DNA from 2 places in the Stenotrophomonas sp. YJH_SMC_57 genome. Region 2 is predicted to be linked to the other one. Evidence: riboswitches for the same ligand, from Rfam matches in the RefSeq annotation. Region 2 holds a riboswitch; the other holds the start of a gene.
What was found. Region 2 has a riboswitch for thiamine pyrophosphate ahead of AC5P7U_RS06700 (TonB-dependent receptor). Riboswitches for the same ligand answer to the same signal wherever they lie in the genome.
Positions count from the first base shown of each region.

Region 1: another riboswitch for thiamine pyrophosphate. It lies ahead of thiC (phosphomethylpyrimidine synthase ThiC); the one in region 2 lies ahead of AC5P7U_RS06700 (TonB-dependent receptor).

Region 1 covers NZ_JCAFSZ010000011.1:46,484-49,894, reverse strand. Annotated here, with positions in the region: gene AC5P7U_RS15880 (BCCT family transporter) at 1-1,256, opposite strand, end outside; TPP riboswitch at 1,503-1,604, shown strand; gene thiC (phosphomethylpyrimidine synthase ThiC) at 1,687-3,411, shown strand, end outside.
Region 2 covers NZ_JCAFSZ010000004.1:194,624-198,034, reverse strand. Annotated here, with positions in the region: gene AC5P7U_RS06710 (glycine zipper 2TM domain-containing protein) at 306-713, shown strand; gene AC5P7U_RS06705 (phosphotransferase enzyme family protein) at 842-1,966, shown strand; TPP riboswitch at 2,010-2,105, shown strand; gene AC5P7U_RS06700 (TonB-dependent receptor) at 2,175-3,411, shown strand, end outside.

The sequences.
Region 1 (3,411 bases), on a different contig from region 2:
CTGGCCAGCACCAGCACCGCCGAATCGGCCGATGTCACGAAGAAGATCATCAGCAGCACCAGCGCGATGCAGGAAAGCAGCAAGGGCAGCGGCATGCTGTCAAACAGGGTGAACAGCACCGTTTCATAGCCGTTGCCCAGTGCCTGTACCAGATCGGCATGGCCGAAGATCTGCGCCCACAGCGCGGTGCCGCCAAACACCGCGAACCAGAAGAAGCCCAGCACGGTCGGTGCCAGCACCACGCCGATGACGAACTCGCGGACACTGCGTCCGCGCGAGATGCGCGCGATGAACGAGCCGACGAACGGAGCCCAGGAAATCCACCACGCCCAGTAGAAGATGGTCCAGTCCGCCACCCAGGTGCTGCCCGAGAACGGCGACATGCGCAGACTCATCGTCACCAGCTGGTTGAGGTACGAGCCCAGGGTGGTGGTGAACGTATCGAAGATGAATCCGGTCGGGCCCAGCACCAGTACGGTGGCGGCCAGCAGCGCGGCCAGCGCTAGGTTGAAGTTGGACAGCCACTTCACTCCGCGCTCCACGCCACTGGCGGTGGACGCCATGTACAGCACGAACGCGATGGCGATGATGGTCAGCTGCAGGGGCACGCCCGCGTGCAGGCCGAACACGCGCTCCATGCCGGCAGCGATCTGGATGGTGCCGAAGCCCAGCGTGGTGGCCACGCCAATCGCAGTGGCAACGACCGCTGCAATGTTGACCACGCGCCCGATCCAGCCGCGATGGTGGCGGCCGATGATCGGCTGCAGCATGTCGCTGACCAGGCCGCGGCCGTTGCGGTTGAACTGGAACCAGGCCATCGCCAGGCCGATCAGCGCGTAGATTGCCCAGGGGTGCAGGCCCCAATGGAAGAATGCATAGCGCATCGAAGCCCGCGCCGCGTCCATGCTCTGCGGGGCCAGGCCTTCCGGTGGCTTGGTGAAGTGGGAAATCGGCTCGGCGGCGCCCCAGAACACCAGGCCGATGCCCATGCCTGCGGCGAACAGCATCGACATCCAGCTGGCGCGCGAGAACTCCGGTTCGGCATCTTCACCGCCGATGCGCAGGTTGCCGAAACGACCGAAGGCCAGGTACATCAGGAAGGTCAGCGCCAGGAACACGACCAGAAGATAGAGCCAACCGACACTGCGGATGACATCGGCGAGTACCGACTGGACGACGGTATTGAACGGGCCGGGCGCGAAGCCAGCCAGCAGCACCAGGACGAGCACCAGTGCGATGGAAATGCGAAACACCATGAAGGAGCTTCTCCGATCAAGGGATTGAGGGGAGCGAGCAGAGCTTGCAGCGAGGGGCCGGCGGCGTGCAGCGCGAGCCGGGCAGGGGCCGCGTCGGCGGCGAAGGAAGCATCGGTCGCTGGAATGCGACGGACGTGCACGTTACTGAACGCGATGTCACGGCTCTGTTAGTACAGAAACAACGAATCCACGCGATGCGCGGCTGCAACGGTCATGAGCTGCAGTGCTTTCTATGCTCTAATGCGCAGCAAGAAGCGGGGGTACCGCGGCCAAACGGCCACGGTTGAGACAGTCCCTTGGAACCTGATCCGGCTCATACCGGCGTAGGGAAGCTTTGCAATGTTGCCATGCCCGGACTCCGCCCAGGGACCGTCCGCGCGTGGCGGCAGTGCGCCGCCGCTTCGTCCCTGACCTTCCTGGACGATGCCCGATGAACGCACAGCTCTCTGCCCTGCAGCAACAGGCCCAGCAACTCTCCGAATCCGTGACCCGGCCCATTCCCGGCTCGCGCAAGATCCACGTGCCCGGCTCGCGCCCGGACCTGCAGGTGCCGATGCGCGAGATCGCGCTGACCCGCACGCCGACGCTGTTCGGTGGCGAAGAGAATGCACCGGTCACGGTCTACGACACGTCGGGCCCGTATACCGATCCGGAAGTGCGCATCGATCTGTCCGCTGGCTTGCCAGCGCTGCGTCGCGGCTGGGTGGAAGAGCGTGGCGACACCGAGCAGCTCGAAGGCCTGAGTTCTTCCTTCGGTCGCGATCGCGAGCATGACCCGAAGCTCGATGCGGTGCGCTTCCCCGCACGCACCCTGCCGCGCCGTGCACGTGCCGGCGCCAACGTCACCCAGATGCATTACGCACGCCGCGGCATCATCACGCCGGAAATGGAATTCGTCGCCATCCGCGAGAACCAGCGGCTGGATGCGATCCGCGATGCAGGCCTGCTGCAGCAGCACCCCGGCGAGGCGTTCGGTGCGTCGATCCAGAAGATCATCACGCCGGAATTCGTGCGCGACGAGATCGCCCGCGGCCGTGCGGTGCTGCCCAACAACATCAACCATCCGGAAAGCGAGCCGATGATCATCGGCCGCAACTTCCTTACCAAGATCAATGCCAACATCGGCAACAGCGCGGTGTCCTCCGGCATCGCCGAGGAGGTGGAGAAGCTGGTGTGGGCGATCCGCTGGGGCGGCGACACGGTGATGGACCTGTCCACCGGCAAGCACATCCACGAAACCCGCGAGTGGATCATCCGCAATTCGCCGGTGGCGATCGGTACCGTGCCGATCTACCAGGCGCTGGAGAAGGTCGACGGCCGCGCCGAAGCGCTGACCTGGGAGATCTTCCGCGACACGCTGATCGAGCAGGCCGAACAGGGCGTGGACTACTTCACCATCCATGCCGGCGTGCTGCTGCGCTATGTGCCGCTTACCGCCAAGCGGGTGACCGGCATCGTCAGCCGTGGCGGATCGATCATGGCCAAGTGGTGCCTGGCACACCACAAGGAGAACTTCCTCTACACGCATTTCGAAGAGATCTGCGAGATCATGAAGGCTTACGACGTGACCTTCTCGCTGGGCGACGGCCTGCGCCCGGGCTGCATCGCCGATGCCAACGATGCCGCGCAGTTCGGCGAACTGGAAACGCTGGGCGAGCTGACGAAGATTGCCTGGAAGCACGACGTGCAGATCATGATCGAAGGGCCCGGCCACGTGCCGATGCAGTTGATCAAGGAGAACATGGACAAGCAACTGCGCGAGTGCGGCGAAGCGCCGTTCTATACGCTGGGACCGCTGACCACCGACATCGCACCGGGCTACGACCACATCACCAGTGCGATCGGTGCGGCGATGATCGGCTGGTTCGGTACCGCCATGCTCTGCTACGTGACGCCGAAAGAGCACCTGGGCCTGCCCAACCGCCAGGACGTGCGCGACGGCATCATGGCCTACCGGATTGCCGCGCATGCGGCCGACCTGGCCAAGGGGCATCCGGGCGCGCAGGTGCGCGACAATGCGCTGAGCAAGGCGCGCTTCGAGTTCCGCTGGGAGGATCAGTTCCATCTCGGCCTGGATCCGGAGAAGGCCAAGGAGTTCCATGATGAGACGCTGCCGAAGGACGCGCACAAGCTGGCCCACTTCTGTTCGATGTGC
Region 2 (3,411 bases):
GCAGCAGGAATACCGCCAGGGACGGACCCGCCCGGCGCCTCGGACGATGCCGGGCCGGGCCGCGGACGCCTTGCCGCACAAGGGCAGGGCCGATCACACGCCGCCGCTTTCCCAACTGCCGGCTGAGCGGCCGGGTCCACTTTCAGCCTTGCTTCATGCCTTCTACCGCTAGATGAATGCGCAAGCCGCACGGTGCGCCAGGCAATGTTCCGGCAATGTTGGAACGCCAGCGTGGACATCACGGCAGCCGGGGCGCCCCGCGCCCTCCCTGCCCAGCGTGGCATGCACCTCACAGGAGAACGAACATGCTCAGTACTTCCACACTCAGCTTCCGTGGTCTGGCGATGGCCTTGGCACTGGTGGCCGGTGTCGCCGTGGTCAGCGATGCCAGCGCGATGTCGAGGAAGGACAAGCGCACCCTGGTCGGCGCCGTGGTCGGTGGCGTGGCCGGCAACCTGCTCTCCAATGGCGATCCCGCCGCCACCGTCGGTGGCGCCGTGGCCGGCGGTGCGATCGGCAACCTGACCACCTCCGACCGCCGCGACCGTCGCTATTACGACAACCGCTACTACGACAACCGCTACGACCGCCGATACGACCGTGGCTACTACCGCAGCGGCTACTACGACCGCGGTGACGACCGCCGCTGGCAGCGCGAGCGCTACTACGACAACCGCTACTACAACAATCGCGGCCGTCATCGCGGCTGGTAAGCGGCGGCACGGCACACCGCGAGCGGGTCCAGGGACGGGCGGGTCGATGACCCGCCCGTTTGCGTTGGCCGCGGGCATGGCGTTGAATGCGCAGCCTTGGATGTGACTTTCCCCTTTCGGGCTGCGGCATGACTTCCTTCTCCCACCGCGTGCAGGGCCTCAACAACGACGAGGTCGCTGCCGACTGGCCACCGATCAGCGCACGGGACATCGGCTGGCTGCGCGCGCACTACCCGCAGCTTGACGGGCAAAGCCAGCCGCGCTGGCACAGCCCGCGGCCACTGTCGGCCGCCGCCATTGTCGACGGCGCGCAGGGTGCGGTGTTCATCAAGCGCCATCACCACAGCGTGCGCAGCGCGGCCTGCCTGGAAGAAGAGCACCGCTTCATCGCGCATCTCGCGGCGGCAGGCGTGCCCGTGGTGCAGGTGCTGGCGGCCGCCGATGGCCATACCGCCGTCGAGCACGGCGAGTGGACCTTTGAACTGCACGCCGTTGGCGTAGGCGACGATCTGTACCGCGATGCAGTGTCGTGGTCGCTGCTGACCGATGTCGTGCAGGCCCGCGAAGCCGGTCGCGCGCTGGCGCGACTGCACCACGCTGCGGCCAGCTACCACGCGCCCCAGCGCAGTACCCATCTGCTGGTCGCGCGCGACGATCTCATCCGTGCCGACGATCCGATTGCAGCGATCAAGGCGGACCTGCCCACACGCCCCGGCCTGGCCCGCTACCTCGCACGCATCCCGTGGGAAACGCAGCTGCGCCGCGATGTATTGCCGTGGCACAGCGGCCTGGCCGAGCGCCTGCGCGACGAACCGCGGCTATGGGCGCACAACGACTGGCACGTATCCAACCTGCTGTGGCGCGACGGCCAGGTCAGCACCGTGCTGGATTTCGGCCTGGCCTCGCCCACCAGCGCACTGTTCGACCTCGCCACCGCGATCGAGCGCAACGCGGTGGCGTGGCTGGAACTGAAGCGCGGCATGGAGGCGGTACGCATCGACATCGCACGGGCGTTGCTCGATGGCTATCGGCAGGTGCTGCCGCTGTCGGCCGCGCGCGTGCACCTGCTGGCCGACCTGCTGCCGATGGTCCATTTCGACTTCGCACTGTCCGAAGTGGAGTACTTCGAAGGTGTCACCGGCTCGACCGCGAACGCCGACGTGGCCTGGCAGCCCTTCATGCTGGGGCATCCGGCATGGTTCCACAGCCCACCCGGTCAGGCACTGCTGCAGGCCCTGCACACCGCGGCATGAACGCCACCGGCTCGCAAATCCGTACCATTTGTAGTGAAATGGTCACCTGAAGCGGGGGTGCCTGGATCTGCCAGGCTGAGAGAGTCCCTTGGAACCTGATCCGGTTTGCACCGGCGTAGGGAGCTTTGAGCCGCAGCCACACCCCCGTCATGGGCCGTGCACCTGCGCGCCTTCGCTTCGTCTCCCTTGTTGTCCGAAGACGAACCGAATGAACCGCTGCCTGCGCCCCACCCTGCTCTCCCTCGCCCTCTGCGCCGCGCTGCCGCTGCCGCTGCATGCCAGCGAGGCCGACGCTGCTGCCGATGCGGCTGCCACCGGCGCCGAACGTTCGCCCACCGAACTGGCGGCGGTGCGCGTGCAGGCCGGCAAACCGAAGGCGGATACCTCACGCGTGAATGCCTTCGGTGGCGGTTCGTGGAAGGACACGCCAGCTTCGGTGAACGTGCTCGAGCGCGACTACCTCGACCGCCGCCAGGTGCGTTCGCTGTCCGAGCTGGCCAGCAACGATGCCTCGCTGGGTGATGCGTATGCACCCGTGGGCTATTACCAGAACATCGCCATCCGCGGATTCGCGCTCGATGCCGCCACCGGCTATCGCTTCAACGGCCTGTCCATCGCTGGCGAACAGCGCCTGGCGCTGGAGAACGTGCAGGCGGTGGAGATCCTCAAGGGTGAAGCCGGCCTGGCCGCCGGCGTGATGGCACCAGGTGGCATCATCAACTACATCGGCAAGCGTCCGGCCGAAGTGCGCACCGCCACGCTCGGCACCGATTCGGAAGGCTCGCGCTACGTCGCCGTCGATGTCGGCCACTGGATCACCCCGCGCTTCGGCCTGCGCCTGAACGCCGCCTGGGATTCCAGCAATTCCTACGTCGAGCACGCCGATGGCCGCCGCAACTTCTACTCGCTGGCCGCCGACTGGCTGATCGGCGAGCGCGGCAAGCTGGAAGTGGATGCCAACTACCAGACCAGCTCGCAGCGCTCGGTGTCCGGCTACCAGCTGCTGGGCGCGCGTGACCTGCCGCGCGGTGTCGACCGCGAGCATCTGCTCGGCTACCAGCCGTGGCAGCGCCCGGTGGATATCGCCAGCACCAACATCACCGCTCTGCACACCTACGACTTCAACGACGCGTGGCAGTCGCGCGTCTCTGTCGGCCACAGCCGCTCGGTGATCGATGACAACGTCGCCTTCGCCTACGGCTGCTATTACGCCGCGCAGTGCGCCGATGGAAGTGTGCCGGGCAACTACTTCGCCCCCAATGGCGACTACGACATCTACGACTACCGCAGCCCCGACGACACCCGGCGCAACCAGCAGGCGCGTGCCGAGCTGCGCGGCCGCTTCGAGACCGGCACGGTCGGCCACCAGCTGACTGTCGGCGCCGACTATTTCCGCCGCACCGTGGACAAGCGCCCCAGCGTCAACGAGTACGTCGGCACCAGCA